3 regions of the Bradyrhizobium sp. AUGA SZCCT0222 genome follow, and region 2 is predicted to be linked to each of the others. Evidence: predicted binding sites of a transcription regulator. Region 2 holds the regulator's gene; each other region holds the start of a gene.

Region 1 (4,643 bases), on a different contig from region 2:
GGCGAAATCCGGGAGCTGGTGAACAAGGTGGTGGAGGCGGAGCGGGTGGCGAAGGCCAATTTGATCCGCCGGCAGGAAGAGACCGCGGCGACGCGCTCGCTTCTGAACACCGCCAAGCTGATGGAAGAGAACCCGCTGCTGCTGCGGCTCAAGGAACTGGAGTCGCTCGAGCGGCTGGTGGAGAAGGTCGGCCGTATCGACCTTCACGCCGGTGACGGGCAGGGTTTTGATGCCCTGCTCAACAAGCTGGTTCGCCTGAAGCCCGCAGAAAGCGCGTAACAGGAAGGGTCGCCTACGGGCGGCCCTTGATCGGCGAGTGTGGGGTGCGCTCACGAAGGGCAAGTATGAGCAGGGGGGAGCGTCGGTGGAGTGAGCGTGGTCGCTTGAAATGTTTCCTCGCCCGATGCCACAATCTCCGTCATTCCGGGACGCGCCTCTTGGCGCGGGCTCGGAATCCATACTCACGATGGTGGTTATGGATTCCGGGCTCGACGCTACGCGTCGCCCCGGAATGACGAAGGGGAGGGGTCTCCTATGGCGTATTACGTTTATCTTCTCGCCAGTAAGAAACACGGCACGCTATACCTCGGCGTGACCAACGACATCGTGCGTCGCGTATATGAGCACAAGGCGAAAGCCGTCCCCGGCTTTACTACGCGTTACGACGTAAGCAAGTTGGTGTGGTTCGAAATCTATGAAGACGCCATGACAGCCATTGCACGCGAGAAAGAGCTGAAGAAGTGGCGGCGTGACTGGAAGATACGTTTGATCGAAGAGCAGAATCCTGGGTGGGCTGATCTTTACCCGGGCATTGCAAGTTAGCCCGTCATTCCAGGGCGCGCGAAACGCGAGCCCGGAATCCATACTCCCGACCGTGGTTATGGATTCCGGGCCCGCGCCAAGAGGCGCGTCCCGGAATGACAATTGAGAGAGTTTTGGCCTTCGAAAACCAAAAACAAAAACCCCGGCATTGCTGCCGGGGTTTTGCATTCCTTGAAGTTCGCCTGGATGGCTGGACTTAGAAGTCCATGCCGCCCATGCCGCCGCCGCCGGGGGGCATACCGCCGCCGCCGCCAGCGTTCTTCTTCGGCAGTTCGGCGATCATGGCTTCGGTGGTGATCAGGAGAGCCGCAACTGACGCTGCGTTCTGGATCGCCGCACGAACCACCTTGGTCGGGTCGATGATGCCCTTTGAGACCAGGTTGCCGTATTCGCCGGTCTGCGAGTCGAAGCCGTAGTTGTACTGGTCCTTCTCGAGGATCTTGCCGACGATGACCGAGCCGTCTTCGCCTGCGTTGATCGCGATCTGGCGGGCCGGCGCGGACAGCGCCTTGCGCACGATCTCGACGCCGGTCTTCTGGTCGTCGTTCGCGGTCTTGATGCGCTTGAGCTGCTCGGAGGCGCGCAGCAGGGCGACGCCGCCGCCCGGCACGATGCCTTCTTCAACCGCCGCACGGGTCGCATGCATCGCGTCATCCACGCGATCCTTGCGCTCCTTGACTTCGACTTCGGTCGCGCCGCCGACGCGGATCACCGCGACGCCGCCTGCGAGCTTGGCCAGACGCTCCTGCAGCTTCTCACGGTCGTAGTCCGAGGTGGTTTCCTCGATCTGCGCCTTGATCTGCTGCACGCGCGCCTCGATGTCGGCCTTCTTGCCGGCGCCGTTGACGATGGTGGTGTTTTCCTTGTCGATCATCACCTTCTTGGCGCGACCGAGCATCTGCAGCGTGACGTTCTCGAGCTTGATGCCGAGATCTTCCGAGATCGCCTGACCACCGGTCAGAACCGCGATGTCCTGCAGCATGGCCTTGCGGCGATCGCCGAAGCCCGGCGCCTTGACGGCTGCGACCTTGAGGCCGCCACGCAGACGGTTGACGACGAGGGTGGCGAGCGCCTCGCCTTCGACGTCTTCCGCGACGATGACCAGCGGCTTGCCGGTCTGCACCACGGCTTCGAGCAGCGGCAGCAGCTCGTTCAGCGAGGAGAGCTTCTTCTCGTTGATCAGGATGTAGGCGTCGTCCATTTCAACGCGCATCTTGTCGGCGTTGGTGACGAAGTAGGGCGAGATATAGCCGCGGTCGAACTGCATGCCTTCGACGACGTCGAGTTCGGTCTCGAGCGACTTGGCTTCTTCAACCGTGATGACGCCCTCGTTGCCGACCTTCTTCATCGCGTCGGCGAGGAACTTGCCGATTTCGGCGTCGCCGTTGGCGGAGATGGTGCCGACCTGGGCGATTTCCTCGTTCGAGGTGACCTTCTTGGAGTTCTTGACGAGGTCGGCGACCACGGCTTCCACAGCCAGGTCGATACCGCGCTTCAGATCCATCGGGTTCATGCCGGCGGCAACCGACTTGGCGCCTTCACGGACGATCGCAGCCGCGAGCACGGTTGCGGTGGTGGTGCCGTCGCCGGCCGCGTCAGCGGACTTGGAAGCGACTTCGCGCACCATCTGCGCGCCCATGTTCTCGAACTTGTCTTCGAGTTCGATTTCCTTGGCGACGGTGACGCCGTCCTTGGTGATGCGGGGAGCGCCGAACGACTTGTCGAGCACGACGTTGCGGCCCTTCGGGCCGAGCGTGACCTTCACGGCATTGGCGAGAATGTCGACGCCGCGCAGCATGCGGTCGCGGGCATCAACGCCGAATTTGACTTCTTTAGCTGACATATTTGATTTCCCTGAGTTGAACTTGGTGTCTCACCCTTGTCGGGGAGCGCCTCGCAGGCGCTCCTCAGGGGTGAGCGTGTGCGGGTTTGGCTTAGGCGGCCTTCTTCTTGGTCGCGGGAACGTCAGTGAGGACGCCCATGATGTCGCTTTCCTTCATGATCAGCAGCTCTTGGCTGTCGATCTTGACCTCGGTGCCGGACCACTTGCCGAATAGCACGCGGTCGCCGACCTTGAGGTCGATCGGAATCAACTTGCCAGCTTCGTCACGGCCACCCGGGCCCACGGCGACGATTTCGCCCTGCGAGGGCTTTTCCTTGGCACTGTCCGGAATGATGATGCCGCCAGCAGTCTTCTCTTCGGCGTCGATACGCTTGACCACGACGCGGTCGTGAAGCGGACGGAATTTCATGCAGTCCTCCTAAACTTTTGCAAATGTTGTCGATTTTGGCGTCTTGGCAGTCCGGGCAGGCGAGTGCCAACCCGGCTGCGGGTGATTTAGGCCAGTCTTGTTCGGGGGACAAGGGCCTCTAGCAGAAAAATTGGCACTCAAATATGACGGCTGCCAATTTCATTCATCATGATTAATCGAGGTAAACGGCCAGCCGACCCCGTATTAGCACGTGCGGTAAGCTGCTGCTAACGCGTGATTTTTCAACAGTTCATTAAACATTTAGGCTTGTGATAGGTGGGTATCGTGCGTCACATTTCTCTCATGTGAGCGCATCTCCGCCGGGGTGGCTCGGTGTGGCCACCACGTGAAATGCGCTTCCACCAATGGAGGTTGGCATGGTCTCGCGGGTTGGGGTTGTTTCCGACGATTTCCGGAAGCATGTGCTGGGTTATGGGCTGACGACGGCGGAAATTCTCTATCGGCTGCCGGATCATCCCTCACTGCTGCAAACCTACGTCTGGCAGAATTACGATCTGTTTCCGAAATTTCCGGCGCTGAAAGATTTTCTGGCCTTCTGGCAGGAAAAGCTCGACGGCCCGCTGTATTCGGTCACGGTCGCGCATTCCAAGCTGATCAAGCCGGCCGAACTCCGCGCTGTGGACGGCGTGTTCAGGCTGCATTGAGCGGACAGGATTCGCAGGGTGGGTAGAGCGTAGCGAAACCCCACCATCTTCGTCGCCACGACGGCGGTGGGTTACGGCTTCGCCTAACCCACCCTACGAATTTCATTTTGTGTTAGCCTCCCGCCATCAAACAAACGGGAGGGCGCCAATGGCCAAGCAAAAAGCGACATCGAAAGCCGCAGCCAAAACCGCGGTGAAGAAGAAATGGACGGACCTCGGTACGGCAGCCAAATCTTCAGCCCGCAAGACCATCGCATCAAAAGGCCGCGTCGTCACAGCCAAATCGAAGGCGGCAGCCAAGCCAACGGCCAAGGCCGTAGCAAAGCCGAAGGCGCGGCCGAAACAGCGCATCGCCATCAGCCATCATCGCGATGAGGATTTTAAGGCCGACGGCCTGCGCACCTATGCGCAGTACCGCGATCTCGGCATTGCCGCGGCGACCCATGGCCTCGCGCAAGCGCATGTGATCCGGCTGATCGGACCCTGCAACCCGGAGGAAGTTTCAAAACTGCATTATCACGACGTCGAATTCCAGATGGTCTATGTGCTCAAGGGCTGGGTGAAGACCTACATGGAAGGCCAGGGCGAGACCTTGATGAAAGAGGGCGGCTGCTGGACCCAGCCGCCGCGCATCAGGCATCTGATCCTGGATTATTCCAACGACGTCGAATTGCTGGAAGTGATTTTGCCGGCGGAATTCAAGACGGTGGAATTGGGGACGTAAGACCAAGACGCTGTCATTCCGGGATGGTGCGCTAGCTCCAGACCCGGAATCTCGAGATTCCGGGCTCGTGCTTCGCACGCCCCGGAATGACGAAGGGGCCTCACGCTCGCTTCGTTTCCGGCATCACAAGCGCGATCAGACAGAGCCCGACGCAGGCAATGGCGGACAGGCCGAGGAAGG
Region 2 (4,643 bases):
ATGTCGTCGAAGACGCCTGCCGCGGCATCGATACCCAGGGCTCGCTCGCGAAAGCCTGGGCCGATATGGGCGAGGCCGGCGTCAAGCGCATTCAGTCCAGCGATATCGCAGCATAGAGCGTTTTCGAGCGAAGTGGATTCCGGTTCGCGTCAAGAAAACGCGTCAAAAAATGGAATCTACGACGTTCTCTCGCGAGAGAGCAGCAATGCCGGATCTAGCCGCGCCGCTAGCGTTCGAGATGATCCGCCGTGCACCCTCACAGCGCACGGCGGGCCTGATCACGGGAATGACGGGTTACCGCGAGACCGCACTTGGCCGGTTTTCGCAGCGTGAAGCCGCACACCTGATTGTGCCGCTGATCATCAGCCTCGGCAGCCCGTTCCTGATCGCGCTGGGCCGGGAGCCTGATGCGGCCGACCGCCAGCCAAGCTTCGCCGCGGGCCTTTACGCCGGGCCTGTTCATATCGAGTCCGATGGCGGGGCCGAATGCGTGCAGGTGGATTTCACGCCGCTCGGCGCCTACCGCTTCTTTGGCGGCGACGTCGCAGGTCTTGCCGCGCGCATGGTCGATATTGGCGACGTGCTCGGCCGCGACGGCCGGCAATTGCGCGAGAGACTGGGCGCGACGGCTTGCTGGCAACACCGCTTCGACCTGCTCGAGGACTTCATCGCCGGCCGCGCCAATCATCTGCCGTCGCCGGAGATCGCCTTCGCCTGGCGACGGCTGGCGCTGACCGCGGGGAGCGCGCGGATCACGGCGCTGGCCGGTGAAATCGGCTGGAGCCGCAAACATCTGGTCGAGCGTTTTCGATCCGAGCTTGGCCTCGCGCCCAAATCGATCGCGCGCATGATGCGCTTTCACCGGGCCTGCCGGCTGGCACGCAGCGGGACGGCTCCGGGCTGGGCCGGGATTGCCGCCGAGAGCGGCTTTGCCGACCAGGCCCATCTGGTTCGCGAATTCGGCGAACTGGCGGGCGAGACGCCGACGGCCTGGGCGAGGCGACTGGCGCTGATCGACAGCCGGCTGACGCGCCCGAACGAAGCGCTTTCGAGCTGGTAACAAATCTTCAAGCCGGCGCCGCCGTATCAGCATATTGACGCGGTGAAGCCGAAAGAAGGAGTTTGCCGTGACGAACAGCAATGACGCGCAGCGCATCTACCCGACCATGCGCTGCAGGGATGCCGAGGCGATGATCCGCTGGCTCAAGGATGTGCTTGGTTTCACCGAGCATGTCGTCTACCGCACGGACGGCGTGGTACAGCACGCACAACTTGCCTGCGGCGCTTCGCTTCTGATGCTCGGTCAGGCCCGCGACGATGAGTACGGCAGGCTGGTTGGCGACATCAGGGGCCGCCGCACCGACGCGCTTTATGTCGCCGTCGAGGATCCCGACGCGCTGTGCGCCAAGGTGAAGGCATCAGGCGCCAAAATCGAAATGGAGCTGCACAACACCGACTACGGCAGCCGCGATTTCGCCTGCCGGGATCCGGAAGGCAATCTCTGGAGTTTTGGCACCTACTGGCCGAAGGCGAATGAGAAACCGATGGACGCGTAGGTCGGATCGGCGCGTGACGGCTTTGCGTGAGCCGTCATCCTGAGGTGCGAGCGCAGCGAGCCTCGAAGGATGGGCCACGGGCTACTCATCCTTCGAGGCGCGCAAGAGCGCGCACCTCAGGATGACGTGAAACCGGCTCAGGTCGTGACGTCGGCGGCGGGCGCCGCCTTGGCGCCGCCCTTGGATACGCCGACCAGCGCCGGACGCAGCACGCGCTCGCCGATCATGAAGCCGGCCTGCACCACCTGAACCACGGTGCCCGCCGGCACCGACGCGTCAGGGACTTCATACATCGCCTGCTGGAAGTTCGGATTGAACTTCTCACCCGACGGATCGAATTTCTTGACGCCGTTCTTCTCCAGCGTGTTGAGCAGCGACCGCTCGGTCAGCTCGACGCCTTCGATGAACGCCTTCAGCGCCGGATCGGCCGAGGCCTTCATTTCAGCGGGCACCGCATCCAGCGCGCGCTGCAGATTGTCGGCGATATCGAGAATGTCGCGCGCGAAGCCGGTGATGCCGTAAGCCCGCGCATCGGCAACTTCCTTGGCGGTGCGTTTGCGCAGGTTTTCCATCTCCGCCAGCGTGCGCAGCATCTTGTCGCGCGCTTCAGCCGCTTCCTTCGTCAACGCCTCGACCGATCCTTCTTCGGGATCATCAGGCATGATGTAGGGCTTTGAGACCACGGGCTCGCCGCTCTGGGCCGCCGCATCATCATTCGGCCGGTTGGGATCGGTCATAAGTCTGCCTTCTCAAAAGAACCGTTCGGTTAAATGGGGATTTGCTGCCCGGGATATCGTGCTTTAGCGGGCGAAAATCAAGCGTTCCATGGCGTTTTCGAGTGATGCCTGCACCGGACCTGATCCGGGGTGGGGCCCGGTTCGCGCCGGGAAAGGCGTCAAAACGACAAAGCGAAGCTTTTTCGGGCCGGATTAACCGCCGAGCATGCGGCTGACGATACGCGCGGCATAATCCACCGTCGGAATCACCCTTGCATAGTTGAGCCGCGTCGGCCCGATCACGCCGAGAACCCCGACGATGCGGCCGGCGGCGTCGCTATAGGGCGCGATGATGGTGGAGGAACCGGACAGCGAGAACAGCTTGTTCTCCGATCCGATGAAGATCCGCACGCCCTCGGCGCGCTCGGCGCGACCGAGCAGATCAATGACGCCGCGCTTGGTCTCGAGGTCGTCGAACAGCGATTTCACGCGCTCCAGATCTTCCAGCGCATGCAGATCCTCGAGCAGATTGGCGTGACCGCGCACGATCAATTGGCGGTCCTCGCTTTCGCCGCCGGACCAGCTCGCGATGCCGGCCGCGATGACCTTCTGCGTCAGCTGATCGAGTTCGGCGCGGCTTTGCGTCAGCGCGGTTTCGAGTTCGAGGCGCGACTCGGCAAGCGTACGGCCGCGAATGCGGGAATTGAGGAAATTGCTGGCTTCCGTCAGCGCCGACGAGGGAACGCCGGGCGGCAGGGTCAGCACACGGTTTTCGACCTGGCCGTCCTCGCTGACCAGCACCACCAGCGCGCGTTCCGGCTCCAGCCGCACGAATTCGATGTGCTTCAGCCGCGAATTGGATTTCGCTGTCAGCACCACCGCAGCGGCGCGGGTCAGGCCCGACAACCGCGTCAGGGCTTCGCCGAGCGCCGCCTCGACCGATTGCGCGCGGCCGACGGAGGCAAGCTGGGTCTGGATCGACTGCCGCTCGTCTTCGGTGAGGTCGCCGACCTGCATCAGCGCGTCGACGAAGAAACGCAGGCCGAGTTCCGTGGGCAGACGGCCGGCCGAGGTATGCGGCGCGTAGATCAGGCCGAGCTGTTCGAGGTCCGACATCACATTGCGCACCGAGGCCGGCGACAGCGGCATCGCGATCAGGCGCGAGATGTTGCGCGAGCCGACCGGTTCGCCGGTTGCGAGGTAACTCTCGACGATTTGACGAAAAATGTCGCGCGAGCGCTCATTGAGCTGGGCCAGCCCGGCATTCGGTGCGATCAGGCCAATCGGATCGTGGTGGGCCACCAATTACTCCCTCGACTTGACCTCTAATCTGTCTATCCGGAGGCCCGGTGACAAGCACGCATTACACCCCAAAGAGGTGGTAAAGGCCCTTGCCGCTGCCCGCTCCCCCTCCTACAAGCACCGCGAACCGCTTTTACTTGATTTTCCGGAGGATTCCCCATGCGGCCAAGCCGCCGTGCGCCCGATGAGCTGCGCCCTGTGTCGCTGGAACGCGGCGTCGTCAAATACGCCGAAGGTTCCTGCATGGTGAAATTCGGCGATACCCACGTGCTGGTCACGGCCACGCTGGAAGAACGCCTGCCGCCCTGGCTGAAGGGTCAGGGCCGCGGCTGGGTCACCGCCGAATACGGCATGCTGCCCCGCGCCACCCTGGAACGCACCCGCCGCGAGGCCGCGACCGGCAAGCAGGGCGGCCGCACCGTCGAAATCCAGCGCCTGATCGGGCGCTCGCTACGCGCGGCTGTCGACCTTGAAGCGCTCGGCGAGCGTCAGATCACGGTCGATTGCGACGTGATCCAGGCCGATGGCGGCACCCGCACCGCCTCGATAACAGGCGCCTGGGTGGCGCTGGCCGACTGCATCTCGTGGATGAAGAACCGCAACATGCTGAAAGCCAATGTGCTCCGCGATAATGTCGCGGCGATCTCCTGCGGCATCTATCAGGGCACGCCGGTGCTCGACCTCGATTATGCCGAGGATTCCGAGGCCGATACCGACGCCAATTTCGTCATGACCGGCGACGGCCGCATCATCGAGGTGCAGGGCACTGCCGAGAAGACGCCGTTCTCGCAGGACGAGTTCCTGGCGCTGATGGCGCTGGCGCGCAAGGGCGTCGCGCGTCTGGTGGACTTGCAAAAGATGGCCGTCGCGTAGTCTGATTGATCATGCACCGTCGAATCACAGGCCGCCTGGTGATCGCGACCCACAATCCCGGCAAGCTTGCCGAGATGCGCGAATTGCTGGCGCCGCATGGCGTCGAGGCGATCTCCGCGGGCGAACTCGGCCTCGATGAGCCCGAGGAAACCGGCGAGACCTTTCGGGCCAACGCGGCGATCAAGGCGATCGCGGC
Region 3 (4,643 bases), on a different contig from region 2:
AAACGCTATGCTCAGATGACAACGACCTTGGCGCCGACGCCGACGCGGCCGTAGAGATCGATCACGTCTTCATTGCGCATCCGGATGCAGCCGGACGAGACGTTGGTGCCGATGGTCCAGGGCTCGTTGGAGCCGTGGATGCGGTAGAGCGTCGATCCCAGATACATCGCGCGCGCGCCGAGCGGATTTTGCGGACCGCCTTCCATGTGCCGCGGCAGATCGGGACGCCGCGCCAGCATTTCGGGCGGCGGGGTCCAGGCCGGCCATTCCTTCTTCGCCGAGATCGTCTTGACGCCGGACCACGTGAAACCGGGGCGGCCGACGCCGATGCCGTAGCGCAGCGCCTTGCCGTCGCCCTGCACCAGGAACAGGAACTTGTTGGGCGTATCGACGACGATGGTGCCGACACCTTCCTTGCCGGTGTAGTCGACAACCTGCTTGTTGTACTTTGGATCGACCGGGCGCTGTGCCGGCTCGACCGCTTCTTCCTGCTGCTGACGCATCGATTGTTGCGGATCCATCGGCGGCAGGGTGCCGCGCCGGCCGCCATATCCGTAATCCGGCTGCTGCTGATAGACCGGCTGCTGTTGCTGATAGCGGCCGCCCTGCGCCGGCCCGTCGCCGAACAGGAATTCGATGAAGCCGCCGCCCATTTGCGAACGTTCGGCATAAGCGGTGCGTACCGGCGCAGGCTGCGCGGGCTGATTGGCGTAGATCACGGTAGGTTCGGCGAGCGGAGAGGCGTCGATCGCCGAGGCAGAATCGGAGAAGCCAAGGCACGACACGCCCGCAAGGAGCGCGAGAGACATTTTTCTGAACATCGACGTACTCTGTACTGTTTCGTCACTGTTAGCGTTTGGCGACGCCTGAGCGGCGCCGTTGCACGTGGTCAATAAAGGGTCAAAACCACATCGGTTTGGTAAACAGGAACGGCGTTTCGATTCACCACGTCGCCGATTGCGCGCTGATTTGTCCGGTAGCGTTTATTTTGGGTGAACGCCGGGCACGCATGGTTAATCCCTGGTGTGCGCCTCGCGGAAGACTACGTCGCGATGTGTTCCCCGCGTGAACCTCACGTTAAATCGCATCTGCCTAAAACAGGTCACGGAGTAAGGGGTGGGAATACATCATGTCGGTTAGTCGCAAACGTTTTCGTATCGAACAGGCCATTTTGGGCGATGTGCCAATACCGGTGTCCGCGGCTGCCGAAGGCGGCGACATCGGCCCGATGCATCGCGAGATCATGAGCGAGCTGCGCTCGATCCGCGCCCAGATGGCCGCGGGCGGTCAAGGCCGCTCCGTCGTGACTGAATCGGCGGAAGCGTCGGTGGCGCGCGAGGTTGCCGAAGCCCAGGCGCTGCTGGAAACCTATCGTGCCCAGATCGAGCAGTGCGAAAAGCTCAAGGTCGAACTCGACCTCATTCACGACGCCATCAACCGCACCAAGCGCGAAATCGCAACGCTGCACGGCAAGAGCTTTGACGGCGGCGAAATGGCCAAGGTCAATGGTGAACTCGGCGCCGTCGTCGGCGGTACCGAGCAGGCCACGCAGCAGATTCTCGAAGCCACCGAGGCGATCGACCAGGCGGCGACCGCGCTGTCCAAGAACACTTCGCCGGACCAGCAGAAGCTGCTCAGCGAGGAAATCCAGGAACGCGTCATCGCGATCTTCGAAGCCTGCAACTTCCAGGATCTCACCGGTCAGCGCATCAGCAAGGTGATGACCACGATGAAGTTCATCGAAAACCACATCAACGTCATGATGGACATCTGGGGTGGCGTCGACGCGCTGAAGGCGCACGCGACCCCGATCGTCGACACCCGTGAAGGCGACGCCAAGCTGCTCAACGGTCCGAAGCTCGACGGCGACGTCGGCCATGCCTCGCAGGACGACATCGACGCGCTGTTCGATTGATTGAGCTGGTTAACACAGACTAAATAAAAACGCCGGCTTCAAGCCGGCGTTTTTTTTGTTGAACTCGTCATTGCGAGCGAAGCGAAGCAATCCATCGCGCCACGTGTGGAGACATGGATTGCTTCGTCGCTGCGCTCCCTTGCGCAAACGCTTCGCGTTTGTCGCAGGCAATGACGGAACTATTCGGTCGGCTCAGGCGCGCGGCGCGCAGCGGACGTAGACCATGTTGCCGTAACGGACCCCGGCATCCTTGTCGACGAAGCGGGTCACCAGAACGCGGCCATCGAACGAGACGATCTCGCGGTCCTGCTCGCCCGGGGTCGGTCCGGCCGGGCCGATATAATTCTTGCCGCTCGGAGAGCCCTTGAGGCGCAGTTCCTGCGGGGTCGCCTGGTCGGCCAGATGCATGACCACGCCCCCGGAGGTGCCGGCGGTGATCACATAAGGCTGCCGGCACTGATCGCGGGCCATCTTTTCAGTGCGGGCCCGGTCGTTCGGATTCTGGTACGAGGCGAGACCCCAGCGACCGACGATCTCGTCGGAGCGGATGCTCGCCGGCATGTCGGGAGCCACGCCCGGCTCGGGCGGAGGCGCGGAACTTGATGACAGCGACGGCAGGCTCATGCTGCTGCACGCCCCCAGGAGTATCGTGAGCGCTGAAGCGATCGCCAGATTGGCAACCACGCGCGCATTACCGGACCCGATCATCGCATTCCCCCAAACAAGTTTTTGGCCGCACCCGTCCTGCAGCCAACCGTAAAACACGTGCCGGAGCAATGACGTCCATCAAATTACGCCGTCGCTCCGATTTGGTTTCTCAGGGAGCATCCTATATTGGCCTCACCAAGGCCTTAACCTTTTTTGGGCCTTAACCCCCCTTGCTTGACAGGATCGGCGCCAAGCCATATTCCCCGGGCCACACATTAGCACTCAAATGCGACGATTGCTAAGCCAAGTAAGGAGTTTGGCCGTCCCGCCCGGGACGGAGTCGAATACCCGGCATTAGCAGCCATTTTGATGGCAATCAGACCTGAAACCAAGCCTTCCAAAGAGGAAACCTCATGGCCAAATCCAAATTCCGCCCGTTGCATGACCGCGTCGTGGTCAAGCGTATCGACGCCGAAGAGAAGACCAAGGGCGGCATCATCATTCCCGACAGCGCCAAGGAAAAGCCCTCGCAGGGCGAAATCACGGCCGTCGGCCCGGGCGGCCGGGACGAAGCCGGCAAGCTGATCCCGATCGACCTCAAGGTCGGCGACCGCGTGCTGTTCGGCAAATGGTCGGGCACCGAGGTCAAGCTCGACGGTGAGGAACTCCTCATCATGAAGGAATCCGACATCATGGGCGTGCTGGTCTAAGCACCGCCTCCCTCACCCTGAGGAGGCAGCGAAGCTGCCGTCTCGAAGGGCCCGACATTCACAAACTCATCCTTCGAGACGCGGCCAAGTGGCCGCTCCTCAGGATGAGGGTTCATTTTCAGGAGTAGATCCAAATGGCTGCCAAAGACGTTAAATTCGCCGGAGACGCCCGCGACCGCATGCTGCGCGGCGTCGATATCCTCGCCAACGCCGTGAAGGTGACGCTCGGCCCGAAGGGCCGCAATGTCGTGATCGACAAGAGCTTCGGCGCCCCGCGCATCACCAAGGACGGCGTTACCGTCGCCAAGGAGATCGAACTCGAGGACAAGTTCGAGAACATGGGCGCGCAGATGCTGCGCGAAGTCGCCTCCAAGACGAACGACACCGCCGGTGACGGCACCACCACCGCGACCGTGCTCGCCCAGGCGATCGTGCGCGAAGGCGCCAAGTCGGTTGCCGCCGGCATGAACCCGATGGATCTGAAGCGCGGCATCGACATCGCGGTGCTGGCCGTGGTCAAGGACATCGAAAAGCGCGCCAAGCCGGTCGCCTCCTCCGCCGAAGTCGCCCAGGTCGGCACCATCTCGGCCAATGGCGATGCCGCCATCGGCAAGATGATCGCGCAGGCGATGCAGAAGGTCGGCAATGAAGGCGTCATTACCGTCGAGGAAAACAAGTCGCTCGAGACCGAAGTCGACATCGTCGAGGGCATGAAGTTCGACCGCGGCTATCTGTCGCCCTACTTCATCACCAACGCGGAAAAGATGACCGCCGAGCTCGAGGACGTCTACGTGCTGCTGCACGAGAAGAAGCTCTCCGGCCTGCAGGCGATGCTGCCGGTGCTGGAAGCCGTGGTGCAGTCCGGCCGCCCGCTGCTGATCATCGCCGAGGACGTCGAGGGCGAGGCGCTGGCGACGCTGGTGGTCAACCGCCTGCGCGGCGGACTGAAGGTCGCCGCCGTCAAGGCGCCTGGCTTCGGCGATCGCCGCAAGGCGATGCTGGAAGACATCGCGATCCTGACCGGCGGTCAGCTGATCTCCGATGAGCTCGGCATGAAGCTGGAAAGCGTCACCGTCAACATGCTCGGCCGCGCCAAGAAGGTGGTGATCGACAAGGAGAACACCACCATCGTCAACGGCGCCGGCAAGAAGCCGGCGATCGAAGCCCGCGTCAGCCAGATCAAGGCGCAGATCGAGGAAACCACCTCGGACTACGACCGTGAGAAGCTGCAGGAGCGCCTTGCCAAGCTCGCCGGCGGCGTCGCGGTGATCCGCGTCGGCGGTGCGACCGAGATCGAGGTCAAGGAGAAGAAGGACCGTGTCGAGGACGCGCTCAACGCAACCCGCGCGGCCGTGCAGGAAGGCATCGTG

The links. The regulator HrcA, encoded in region 2, represses chaperone genes, less so after heat shock. The targets are predictions, from matches to a motif close to GTTAGCACTCNCNNNNNGNGAGTGCTAAC.
Region 1: the regulator HrcA is predicted to act here: its motif matches at 3,117-3,145, upstream of JQ629_RS20575 (co-chaperone GroES).
Region 3: the regulator HrcA is predicted to act here: its motif matches at 2,838-2,866, upstream of JQ629_RS02640 (co-chaperone GroES).

Annotation. Positions count from the first base shown of each region.
Region 1 covers NZ_JAFCLX010000023.1:30,964-35,606, forward strand. Annotated here, with positions in the region: gene JQ629_RS20560 (slipin family protein) at 1-279, shown strand, start outside; gene JQ629_RS20565 (GIY-YIG nuclease family protein) at 535-822, shown strand; gene groL (chaperonin GroEL) at 1,019-2,665, opposite strand; gene JQ629_RS20575 (co-chaperone GroES) at 2,757-3,074, opposite strand; gene JQ629_RS20580 (usg protein) at 3,452-3,739, shown strand; gene JQ629_RS20585 (cupin domain-containing protein) at 3,888-4,463, shown strand; gene JQ629_RS20590 (MFS transporter) at 4,564-4,643, opposite strand, start outside.
Region 2 covers NZ_JAFCLX010000015.1:139,158-143,800, forward strand. Annotated here, with positions in the region: gene pncA (bifunctional nicotinamidase/pyrazinamidase) at 1-116, shown strand, start outside; gene JQ629_RS16000 (helix-turn-helix domain-containing protein) at 206-1,060, shown strand; gene JQ629_RS16005 (VOC family protein) at 1,128-1,556, shown strand; gene grpE (nucleotide exchange factor GrpE) at 1,694-2,293, opposite strand; gene hrcA (heat-inducible transcriptional repressor HrcA) at 2,486-3,574, opposite strand; gene rph (ribonuclease PH) at 3,734-4,447, shown strand; gene rdgB (RdgB/HAM1 family non-canonical purine NTP pyrophosphatase) at 4,459-4,643, shown strand, end outside.
Region 3 covers NZ_JAFCLX010000002.1:257,563-262,205, reverse strand. Annotated here, with positions in the region: gene JQ629_RS02655 (L,D-transpeptidase) at 12-821, opposite strand; gene JQ629_RS02650 (protein phosphatase CheZ) at 1,130-1,915, shown strand; gene JQ629_RS02645 (hypothetical protein) at 2,108-2,623, opposite strand; gene JQ629_RS02640 (co-chaperone GroES) at 2,977-3,273, shown strand; gene groL (chaperonin GroEL) at 3,408-4,643, shown strand, end outside.